2 regions of the Streptomyces sp. NPDC101151 genome follow, and region 2 is predicted to be linked to the other one. Evidence: riboswitches for the same ligand, from Rfam matches in the RefSeq annotation. Region 2 holds a riboswitch; the other holds the start of a gene.
The links. A riboswitch is a leader RNA that binds a small molecule or an ion and turns the genes downstream of it on or off. The one in region 2 is predicted to bind S-adenosylmethionine.
Positions count from the first base shown of each region.

Region 1: linked by a shared signal. The riboswitch ahead of thrC (threonine synthase) and the one ahead of ACIRU3_RS43870 (aminotransferase class V-fold PLP-dependent enzyme) in region 2 are both predicted to bind S-adenosylmethionine.

Region 1 is NZ_JBIWPP010000007.1:229,972-235,882, reverse strand. Features, by position in the region: gene ACIRU3_RS16305 (extracellular solute-binding protein) at 1-402, shown strand, start outside; gene ACIRU3_RS16300 (DUF3263 domain-containing protein) at 438-662, shown strand; gene otsB (trehalose-phosphatase) at 757-1,590, shown strand; gene ACIRU3_RS16290 (trehalose-6-phosphate synthase) at 1,617-3,035, opposite strand; gene ACIRU3_RS16285 (glucosyl-3-phosphoglycerate synthase) at 3,122-4,066, opposite strand; SAM riboswitch class I at 4,225-4,366, shown strand; gene thrC (threonine synthase) at 4,384-5,667, shown strand; gene ACIRU3_RS16275 (ubiquitin-like small modifier protein 1) at 5,664-5,911, shown strand, end outside.
Region 2 is NZ_JBIWPP010000056.1:6,546-12,456, forward strand. Features, by position in the region: gene ACIRU3_RS43860 (cytochrome bc complex cytochrome b subunit) at 1-1,210, shown strand, start outside; gene trpD (anthranilate phosphoribosyltransferase) at 1,332-2,396, shown strand; SAM riboswitch class IV at 2,471-2,587, shown strand; gene ACIRU3_RS43870 (aminotransferase class V-fold PLP-dependent enzyme) at 2,728-4,089, shown strand; gene ACIRU3_RS43875 (Lrp/AsnC family transcriptional regulator) at 4,115-4,396, opposite strand; gene ACIRU3_RS43880 (rhomboid family intramembrane serine protease) at 4,393-5,187, opposite strand; gene ACIRU3_RS43885 (hypothetical protein) at 5,341-5,580, shown strand; gene ACIRU3_RS43890 (NYN domain-containing protein) at 5,618-5,911, shown strand, end outside.

The DNA of each region.
Region 1 (5,911 bases), on a different contig from region 2:
GGCCGCACCGGCAAGGCCAAGGCCTCGATGGGCGTCGCCGACTGGATGATGGGCTTCCGGCAAAGCGGGCACGCCCGGCAGATCGGAGACTTCCTCGACTTCGTCTACCAGGAGAAGAACGTCCTCGCCTTCTCCCGCGAGTACGGGCTGCTCCCGGTCACCGGCTCCGCGTCCAACGCCATGACGGAGTCGGGCTCGGCCCCGGACAAGGACCTGCACCCCTTCCTCGACCAGCTCCCGACCTCCGAGCTGTACCCCGTCGGCAAGACCTCCTGGGCGGCGGTCAGCGTGGCCGTGAAGAAGGACATCGGCCAGGCGGTCGCGCCCAGCGGCAGCCCCGCCGGCGTCCTGACCCGCCTCCAGGCGACGGCGACGGCGGCGGACAGCAGCGATGTGAACTGAGCCGGTTGTCGGTGCCCGGCGTTACGGTTGCGCCCATGGAACTGGGCAGCCGCGAAAAGGCCATTCTCGCGCTGGAGCGCCGGGGCTTTCCCGGCCCCGGCGCGAAGGAACGGGCGATACGCGAGGAACTGGGCCTGGCCCCGGTGCGCTACTACCACCTGCTCAACGCGCTGCTGGACGACGAGAGGGCGCTCGCGCTGGATCCGGTCACGGTGAATCGCCTGCGCCGGGTGCGGGAGGCGCGCAGGGCGGAGCGCTGAGGCCGGCCGAATCGGGCGCTGGGCGCACGAGACGGCGGGGCCCGGGAGCGGAACTCCAGGAGTGACCAGGGCCCGCGCTGGATAGTGTCGCTGTATGGACCTTCTGCCGACCCCGCTGACCCAGCCCGGCCGGGACGGACTGGCGGCGCTGCTGGCGAAACCCCGCACCGCTGTCATCGGCCTCGACTTCGACGGCACGCTGGCCCCGATAGTCGCCGACCCCGAGCAGGCCCGCGCCCACCCCGACGCCGTACCCGCGCTCGCCCGGCTCGCCCCCGAGGTGGCCTCCGTCGCCGTGATCACCGGCAGGCCCGCCGGGGTCGCCGTACGGCACGGCGGCTTCGCGGGCGTGTCCGGCCTGGAGCACCTCGTCGTCCTCGGCCACTACGGCGCCGAGCGCTGGGACGCCGCGACCGGCACCGTCACCGCGCCCCCACCCCATCCCGGCGTGGCCGCGGTCCGCGCCGAACTGCCGGGCCTGCTGGACCGCGTCGGCGCCTGGCACGGCACGTGGATCGAGGAGAAGGGGCGTGCCGTCGCCGTCCACACCCGCCGTGCCGACGACCCCCAGGCCGCCTTCGAGGCCCTGCGCGAACCCCTCGCCGACCTCGCCACCCGGCACGGCCTGATCGTCGAGCCCGGCCGGCTGGTTCTCGAACTCCGCCCGCCCGGTATGGACAAGGGCGTCGTCCTGCTCGACCACGTCCGCTCCGTCGGAGCCGAGTCCGTCCTCTACGCGGGCGACGACCTCGGCGACCTCCCCGCCTACGCGGCCGTCGACAAACTCCGCTCCGACGGCATCCCCGGCCTCCTGGTCTGCAGCGGCAGCGCCGAGGTCACGGAACTGGCGGAACGAGCGGATGTGGTGGTCGACGGCCCGGAGGGAGTCGTGGCGCTGCTCCGCGCGCTGGCAGCACACATGTCCTGAGCACGGCCGGGCCGGGTGCCCGGCCGTCACCCGTCCAGTGCGCCCAGCTGATCCAGGAACCACTGAGCGGGCGGCAGCGCGGTGGCGGCGGCGGCCAGCCTCTTGGACCGCTCCGCCCGCTCGCCCGCCGGCCGACTCAGTGCCTCGTGCAACGCCCCGGCCGTCCCGCCGATGTCGTACGGGTTCACCACGATCGCGTCCTCGCCCAGCTCCTCGTACGCCCCGGCCTCCCGCGACAGCACCAGCGCGCAGCCCTCGTCGGAGACGACCGGCACCTCCTTGGCGACCAGGTTCATGCCGTCCCGGATCGGGTTGACCAGCGCCACGTCCGCGAGCCGGTACGCGGCGAGCGAGCGGGCGAAGTCGTCCTTGACGTGCAGTACGACGGGGGTCCAGCCCGGTGTGGCGTAGGCGGAGTTGATCTCGTCCGCCACCCGCTGCACCTCGGCCGTGTAGGCGCGGTAGACGGCGAGATCCTGCCGGGACGGGTAGGCGAAGGCCACGTGGACGACCCGTTCGCGCCATTCGGGGTGGTCCTCCAGCAGCTGCCGGTAGGCCAGCAGGCCGCGCACGATGTTCTTGGACAGCTCGGTACGGTCCACCCGGACGATCGCCCGGCGCCCCTCGCCGATCTCCGCCCGCAGCGCGGCCATCCGTTCGTCCACGTCCGGCCGGTGCGCCCGCTCCCGCAGGAAGTCCGCGTCGGCCCCCAGCCCGTGCACCCCGATCCGGGTCCCGGAGGGAATGCCGGGGCCCAGCACCGCGTGACAGCAGTCGACGAACGCGTCCGCCCACCGCTGGGTCAGGAACGCCGCCCGGTCCGCGCCCAGGATGCCGGTCAGCAACTCGGCCGCGATGTCGTCGGGCAGCAGGCGGAAGTAGTCCGGCGGGGCCCACGGGGTGTGCGAGAAGTGGCCGATGCGCAGGTCGGGGCGGAGCTGCCGGAGCATCCGGGGCGCGAGCGCCAGGTGGTAGTCCTGGATCAGCACCGCAGCGCCCTCGGCCGCCTCCTGGGCCAGCGCCTTGGCGAAGGCGCGGTTGTACGCCTCGTACGACGCCCACTGACGCCGGAACTCCGCGTCGAACACCGGCTCCAGCGGGGTCTGGTAGAGCATGTGGTGGACGAACCACAGCACCGAGTTGGCGATGCCGTTGTACGCGTCGGCGTGCACGTCGGCGTCGATGCCGAGCATCCGCACCCGCTGCCCGCCGGTCTCCTCGGCCGGCAGCAGCCCCTCGCCCGCGCGCCGCACCGCCTCCCGGTCGCCCTCGCCCAGCGCGGCGCACACCCACACCGCGTTGCTGTCCGGCCCGATGGCCGACAGACCCGAGACCAGCCCGCCGCCGCCCCGTTTGGCGAACAGCGAGCCGTTCTCGCGCACCTCGTACGAAACCGGGCCGCGATTGGACGCGACCAGCACCTCAGCACCGTGGGTGGAAGCCATACGCCTCAACCTAGCCCGGCCCGGAAACGCTCAAACGTACGGTCTGCCCCGGAAGGGGGCTGTATACAGCCGTTCTCGTGCGCCCCTCACGCCACCCGGCGCGCCGCGTACTCCGCGATCTCCGCCATCGGCGGCCGCTCCTCGGTGTCCACCGAGTAGGTGCGCGGCTCGAACCCTTCCGCGCCCCGCTCGAACTGGGTCAGGGAGGGCCGTACGAGGTGTCCGCGGGCGAGCCGGAGCTGCGCCGTGCGGTAGATCGCCGCGGCCATGCGGCCCAGCGCCTGCCCGTCCTGGTGGCGGTGCTTGCGCACCCCCACGTCCACCTGGGCCAGCGCGTCCAGGCCGACGAGGTGCAGGGAGTCGACCAGCATGCCCAGCTCGACGCCGTAACCGACCGGGAACGGAAGCTGCTCCAGCAGCGAGCGGCGGGCCGCGTACTCGCCGCCCAGCGGCTGTACGAATCCGGCCAGCTGCGGCCAGTGCATGTTCAGCAGCGGGCGGGCCATGAGTTCCGTGACCCGGCCGCCCTGTCCCGCCGCGCCGGCGAGCGGACGGTCGTACATCGCCTTGACCAGATCGACGCCCGGTTCGGTGAGCAGCGGGCCGACGATCCCGGAGACGAAGTCGGAGGAGAAGTCCTTCAGGTCGGCGTCGATGAAACAGACGACGTCCCCGCTGGTCACCAGCAGGGAGCGCCACAGCACCTCGCCCTTGCCGGGGACGGCCGGGAGGCGCGGGAGGATGTCGTCGCGGTGGACGACCCGGGCGCCCGCGGCGCCGGCGACCTGCGCGGTGCGGTCGGTGGAACCGGAGTCGACGACGACGATCTCGTCGACCAGCGGGACCTGCTGCATGAGGTCGTGACGGATGACCGCGACGATGTCGCCGACCGTCTCCTCCTCGTTCAGCGCGGGCAGGACGACGGAGACGGACTGGCCCGTGCGCTGCTTGGCGGCCAGTATCCGGTGCAGGGGACGATCGGCCACGGACCAGGAGCGGGTGGCCAGCCAGCGCTCGACTTCTTCCAGCACGGTCTGCGGCTCCTCACTGTCGTGATCACTCGGTGTGACCTTGTGATCCATCTCGCGGTTCGGACGACTATCTCAACTGTCCTGGCCTTCGGTTACAGTCTTGAACAACGCCGATGACCATCGCATGTCGTGACTCAAGAGCGTTTACAACCACATACAGCTCATCCAGAGGGGCAGAGGGACACGGCCCGATGAAGCCCCGGCAACCCTCCAGTCGGTTCTCGTTCTCCAGCGAGGCTCCCGGCTAGGGAAGGTGCCAAATCCGTCTCACGGCGAGATGCGTCGTGAGGAAGATGAGGAGAAAGGGCCTCGCCTCCATGGCTGTGCAGACAGTTGCAAGCACCAGCAATCCCACCGTAGACCTCGGTCCTGCCGCCGCCCTCAGCTGTCGCGAATGCGGTCACCGGGTACCCCTCGGACCCGTGTTCGCCTGCGAGGAGTGTTTCGGCCCGCTGGAGATCGCCTACGACTTCTCCGCGTACGAAACCGAAGAGCTGCGTAAGCGCATCGAGGACGGCCCGGCGAACATCTGGCGGTACGCGCCGCTGCTGCCCGTCCCCGCCGACGTGGCCGACAAGCCGAACATCAACCCGGGCTGGACCAAGCTCGTCAAGGCCGACAACCTGGCGCGCGAGCTGGGCGTCACCGGCGGGCTGTACGTGAAGGACGACTCCGGCAACCCGACGCACTCCTTCAAGGACCGGGTGGTGGCCCAGGCGCTGGAGGCCGCGCGCGCCTTCGGCTTCACCACGCTCTCCTGCTCCTCGACCGGCAACCTGGCCGGAGCCGTCGGCGCCGCCGCGGCCCGTGCCGGCTTCCGCTCCTGCGTGTTCATCCCGCACGACCTGGAGCAGGGCAAGGTCGTCATGGCCGCGGTCTACGGCGGCGAGCTGATCGGCATCGAGGGCAACTACGACGACGTGAACCGTTTCTGCTCCGAGCTGATCGGTGACCCGGCCGGCGAGGGCTGGGGCTTCGTCAACGTCAACCTGCGGCCGTACTACGCGGAGGGCTCGAAGACCCTCGCGTACGAGATCTGCGAGCAGCTCGGCTGGCGGCTCCCGGACCAGATCGTGGTCCCGATCGCCTCCGGCTCCCAGCTCACGAAGATCGACAAGGGTCTGCAGGAGCTGATCAAGCTCGGTCTGGTCGAGGACCGGCCGTACAAGATCTTCGGCGCGCAGGCCGAGGGCTGCTCGCCGGTGTCCACCGCCTTCAAGGCCGGACACGAGGTGGTCCGCCCGCAGAAGCCGAACACGATCGCCAAGTCCCTCGCCATCGGCAACCCGGCAGACGGGCCCTACGTCCTGGACATCGCGCGCCGCACCGGCGGTGCGGTGGAGGACGTGACCGACGAGCAGGTGGTGGACGCGATCAAGCTGCTGGCCCGCACCGAGGGCATCTTCGCCGAGACGGCGGGCGGGGTGACCGTCGGCGTGACGAAGAAGCTGGTCGAGAACGGCGTCCTGGACCCGTCGCTCACCACGGTCGTCCTCAACACCGGCGACGGCCTCAAGACCCTCGACGCGGTGGCCGGCACCGGCCTCACCGCCACCATCCGCCCGACCCTGGACTCCTTCCGAGAGGCTGGCCTCGCATGAGCGTGACCGTTCGCATCCCCACCATCCTGCGCACCTACACCGGCGGCCGGGCCGAGGTCGCCGCCGAGGGCGCGACCCTTTCCGAGGTCATCGAGGACCTGGAGAAGAAGCACACCGGGATCGCCGCCCGGGTGCTGGACGACCAGGGCAAGCTGCGCCGCTTCGTCAACGTGTACGTCAACGACGACGACGTCCGCTTCGAGCAGGGCCTGGAAACCGCGACCCCGGACGGTGCCGGTGTCTC
Region 2 (5,911 bases):
CAAGCCGCGTGAGATCAACTGGCTGTTCGGCTTCCTGCTGTTCGTCCTCGGCATGTTCACCGGCTTCACCGGTTACTCGCTCCCGGACGACCTGCTCTCCGGCACCGGTGTCCGCTTCACCGAGGGCGCGATCCTGTCCATGCCGATCGTCGGCACGTACATCTCGTTCTTCCTCTTCGGCGGCGAGTTCCCCGGCCACGACTTCGTGGCCCGGTTCTACTCGATCCACATCCTGCTGCTGCCGGGCATCATGCTCGGCCTGATGGTGGGCCACCTGATCCTGGTCTTCTACCACAAGCACACGCAGTTCGCGGGTCCCGGAAAGAGCGAGAAGAACGTCGTCGGCATGCCGCTGCTGCCGGTGTACATGGCCAAGGCCGGAGGCTTCTTCTTCCTGGTCTTCGGTGTGATCGCGGCCATCGCCGCGGTGACCCAGATCAACCCGATCTGGGCCATGGGCCCCTACCGGCCCGACCAGGTCTCCACCGGCGCCCAGCCCGACTGGTACATGGGCTTCGCCGAGGGTCTGGTCCGCTACATGCCGGGCTGGGAGATCAACTTCTGGGGTCACACGCTCGTCCTGGGTGTGTTCATCCCGCTGGTGCTCTTCGGTCTCGTCCTCGCGGCGATCGCGCTGTACCCGTTCATCGAGTCCTGGGTCACCGGCGACAAGAGCGAGCACCACATCCTGGACCGCCCGCGCAACGCCCCGACCCGTACGGCCTTCGGTGCCGCCTGGGTCACGGTGTACATGATCGGCCTGGTCGGTGGTGGCAACGACCTCATCGCCACCCACTTCAACCTGTCGATCAACGACGTCACCTGGTTCGTCCGGATCTTCTTCTTCGCCGGACCGGTCATCGCGTTCCTCGTCACCAAGCGGATCTGCCTCGGCCTGCAGCGCCGCGACCGCGACAAGGTGCTGCACGGTCGCGAGACCGGCATCATCAAGCGTCTGCCGCACGGTGAGTTCATCGAGGTCCACGAGTCGCTCAGCCAGGAGCAGCTGCACACCCTCACGGCCCACCACCAGTACGAGCCGGCCGAGATCGGCCCGGCGGTCGACGAGAACGGTGTCGAGCGCAAGGTGAAGGCGTCCGAGAAGCTGCGCGCCAAGCTCAGCAGCGCCTACTACGGCGAGGACAACCAGATCCCGAAGCCCACTGTCGACGAGTACAAGGAGATCACGAGCGGCCACGGCCACCACTGATCCCCGCGTCGCCACGCCACGGTCGAAGGGCCCCGTCCGGCTTACGGACGGGGCCCTTCGCCGTGTCCCGGGCTGGATAGGGTGGGATCACACTGTTCTTCTACGACACCCAGGAGCGGCTATGAGCGCTGTGACCCCCGCTGGAGGCGACACCGCGGCGGGCCGTTCCTGGCCCGCCCTGCTGAACGGACTGCTCGAGGGACAGAACCTGTCCGCCGACGACACGGCCTGGGCGATGGACCTGATCATGCGCGGCGAGGCGACCGACGCGCAGATCGCCGGGTTCATGGTGGCCCTGCGGTCCAAGGGCGAGACGGTGGAGGAGATCACCGGACTCGTGCGGACCATGTACGAGCACGCCAATGTGATCGAGGTACCCGGGCCGGCCGTCGACATCGTCGGAACGGGCGGCGACGGCGCCAAGACGGTGAACATCTCCACGATGTCGTCGATCGTCGTCGCCGGCACGGGAGCGAAGGTCGTCAAGCACGGCAACCGCGCCGCGTCCTCGGCCTCCGGGTCCTCCGACGTCCTGGAGAAGCTCGGGATCAATCTGAACCTGACGCCGAAGCGGGTCGCCGAGGTGGCCGAGGAGGCGGGCATCACCATCTGCTTCGCGGTGAAGTTCCATCCGTCGCTGCGTCATGTCGCCGCGGCACGCGGTCAGTTGGGGATCCGGACGACCTTCAACGTCCTCGGTCCGCTGACCAACCCGGCCAAGGTGCGCGCCCAGGCGGTAGGCGTCGCCGACCCGCGCATGGCGCCGATCGTCGCCGGGGTTCTCGCCGAGCGCGGCAACTCCGCCCTGGTCTTCCGGGGCGACGACGGCCTGGACGAGCTGACGACCACGTCCACCTCCCGGGTGTGGGTGGTCCGGGACGGCAAGGTCACCGAGGAGAGGTTCGACCCGCGGGACGCCGGCATCGACCTCGTACCCGTGGAGGCGCTCCGCGGCGCCGACGCGTCGTACAACGCGGAGGTCGCCCGCCGTCTGCTGGACGGCGAGCCGGGTCCGGTGCGCGAGGCGGTACTGCTGAACTCGGCGGCCGCGCTCGTCGCTCTGCGGCCGGCCGAGGCGCCGCTTGCCGAGCAGCTCCGGGCCGGCATGGCCGAGGCGGCGCGGTCGATCGACTCCGGCGCGGCGAAGCGCTCGCTGGAGCGGTGGGTGGCGGCGAGCAACGCCTGAGGATCCGAGGTGCGGTCCCGCAATCCGGACACGAGTTGCGGGACCGCGATCACTTCACGTACGTTCCCGTACCAGGTCATGAGTGACAGTCATGAGGCCCCGGCCGACTGTCCGGCAACCCTCCGTCCGTGGCGGGGTGCCCCGGGTGAAGACCAGGCCGTAGGCAGTGAGGTCTACGGCAAGCGCGGACCCCTCACACACTTCTGAGAGTGTGCGGCCAGGGGTCCTGGTCGTCGAGGAGTCTTCCGTGAGCAAGCGAATGCGCTAGGGCGTAGAGCCCCACCTCCGCGTACCCCTTTCCCCTTCTTCTTGCTCGCACGGGAGTTCCGTCATGTCTGTCTTCACCGCTGCCGCCGACCAGTCCGTTTGTTCCCCGCTGCCCGTTCTGGGCAGGGATGTCACCGTCCCGCTCGTGACCGGCGGTGAGGTCGCCTACGCGGCGCTCGACTATGCGGCCAGCGCCCCCGCCCTCCAGCGCGTCTGGGACGACGTGGCCGCCTACGCGCCGTACTACGGCAGCGTCCACCGCGGCGCCGGCTACCTCTCCCAGCTCTCCACCGACCTGTTCGAGAACGCCCGCAGGACGGTCGCCGAGTTCCTCGACTGCCGCGAGGCCGACCAGGTGGTCTTCACCCGGTCGACCACGGACTCCCTGAACCTCCTCGCCCGCGCGCTCCCCGCCGACTGCCAGGTCTTCGTCTTCGAGACCGAGCACCACGCCTCCCTGCTGCCCTGGCAGGACGCCCGGGTCACCTATCTCAACGCCCCGCGCACCCCGCGGCAGGCCGTGGAGACGCTGGAGCGGGCCCTGGCGGACCGCGACCCCTACGGTCCGGCCCTGGTCTGCGTCACCGGCGCCTCCAACGTCACCGGCGAGCTGTGGCCGGTGCGCGAGCTGGCCGCCGCGGCCCATGCGCACGGCGCCCGGATCGTCCTCGACGCCGCCCAGCTGGCCCCGCACCACCCCGTGTCGGTCCGGGACCTGGACGTCGACTGGGTCGCCTTCTCCGGCCACAAGCTGTACGCCCCCTTCGGCTCCGGCGTCCTGGCCGGCCGTGCCGACTGGCTGGCCGCGGCCGAGCCGTACCTCGCGGGCGGCGGCGCCAGCCGCAAGGTGACCCGGCGCACGGACGGGGGAGTGGACGTGGAGTGGCACGAGAGCGCCGCCCGCCACGAGGCCGGGTCCCCGAACGTCATCGGCACCTACTCCATCGCCTCCGCCTGCAAGGCGCTGACGGAGGCCGGTTTCGACACCCTCGTGGCCCGCGAGGAGCACCTGATCCGCACGGTCCGCGAAGGTCTCGCCGAGGTGCCCGAGGTGAAGATCCTCTCCCTCTTCGGTGACGACGCCCCGCGCGTCGGAGTGATCTCGTTCGTCGTCGAGGGCTGGAACAGCTCCCACTTCGCCGCCGCCCTCTCCGCCGAGTACGGCATCGGCGTCCGCGACGGCCTGTTCTGCGCCCACCCGCTGGTCCGCACCCTGCTGGGCAGCGACCCCCAGACCCAGGGCGAGTGCGGCGCCCCCGAGGCCGCCCCAGGTGAGAAGTCCCTGAACGCGATCCGCGTCAGCTTCGGGGCGGGCACCCCGGACGAGCATGTCGAGCGGTTCGTGAACGCGGTGCGGGAACTGGTCCGGGACGGCGCGAAGTGGCAGTACCGCACCGAGGACGGCCGCTGCGTCCCGGCTGTCTGACCGCAGGGTGCCTAGGAGGCGGTGTTCACGAGTCGAGACCGATCGCGAATGCCGCCTCCAGGTCGTGCTGGGAGTACGTGCGGAACGCGACGTGGGTGTCGGTGGCCTCCACGCCGGGGATCTTGCTGATCCGGCCGGGGATGACCTCGGCGAGGTCCTCGTGCCGGCTCACCCGGACCATGGCGATCAGGTCGTAGGTGCCGGTGACCGAGAAGACCTCGCTGATGCTCTCCAGTGAAGCGATCTGCTCGGCGATCTCGGGGATCCGGTCCACACTGGTCTTGATCAGGACGATCGCGGTGATCACGACTGGTTCTCTCCCTGGGGTGCCGGAGCCGGTGCGGACTTCACTCTAGTCGCCCGCCCGTCTCCCACCACCGCCCTTCCGAGGCCTCCCGTCGGGCCCTTCCGCCTTCCGTAGCGCGCCCATGCGTAGCCGAAGCCCACCCCGAAGCCGACCAGGTGGGCGAGGTAGGCCACCCCGGGTCCCTCTCCGGCGTGGCCCGCCGCGAGCCACTGCAGGGCCGCCCAGAAGGGCAGTACGACCCAGGCGGGGAAGCGCATCGGCAGAAAGAACAGGAAAGGGAGGAGACTGGTCACACGGGCGCGGGGAAACAGGTAGAGGAATGCTCCGAGGACCGCCGAGATCGCCCCGGAAGCGCCCACCAGCGACTGCTCGGAGGCGGCGTTGGCGGCCGCGTAGCCCAGCAGGGCCAGGTAGCCGCAGCCGATGTAGAACAGGGTGAACTCCACCCGGCCCATCCGTTCCTCGGTCATCATCCCGAAGACGAAGAGGAAGAGCATGTTGCCGAGCAGATGCACCCAGCTGCCGTGCACGAACAGCGCGGTGACCGGGGTCAGCGCCTCCCGGAAGGGCCCGTCGAACAGCTCCGCCGGGACCACCCCCCAGCGCCGGAAGTACGCGCGCTGCGCGGCCGGCAGCGCGTCCTCGGAGCCGTACGCCGGAGTGAGTCCGGAGGCCGGGCCCAGTACGAAGATCACGGAGCATACGGCGATGAGGGCGTAGGTCAACGGCGCGGAGGTGCCCCGGAGCGCCCTGAGTGTTCTGCCGGTCGCCGTGCTCCAGGTGGTGATCATGACTACAGAGCATGACGTAAGGGGACGCATGCTGACAGACCGCCTCGCCGCCGTGGACGGACGGGCGGCGAGTACCCGCCAGGCCGTAGGGTTACGAGCCACACGCGTTGCGGAGCGGCGCGGAACAACCCGAGAAGGAAGCGAACAGGCACGATGACGGTTCCCCTGCCGACCGCCACGACGCGATGGCGCTGCACCCTCTGCGGCAACCTCACCCGCTTCGACGTCACTCGCTCGTCGAAGGTCGTCGAGTACGTCCACCTCGACCTCGCCGGTGAGTCGACGGTCGAGGAACGCGAGGTGGTCAGTGAGACCATCGAGTCGGTCCGCTGCCGCTGGTGCAACGCGGTGGACCAGGTGGAACTCGTGGACAGGCCGGGTGCCGGCTCCTGAGCGGAGCGGGCCCCGTAGAGGTATTGGGGTGTGACGGATGGTGGAGACCACAGGCGGGGGGCCGGGCGACGGCACCGCTGAGGTGCTTGACCGTCCGCTGCCCGACGGGGTGCGCCGGCGGGTCGTGCAGATCGTCTCGGACGGCTTCGGCGGCCTTACCGTGACGGAACTGCCCGCCCAGTTGAGGCAGTACGCCCGGTTCGCCCCCAACCGTCGGGCCAAGTTCGCCGGCAACGCCATGGCGGCCGCGCTGGAGACCGACCCGCTCTTCCGGCAACGGATCGGGGAGAAGTTCAGAGACGCGCAGCCGGAACTCTCCGGCGCTCTGGAC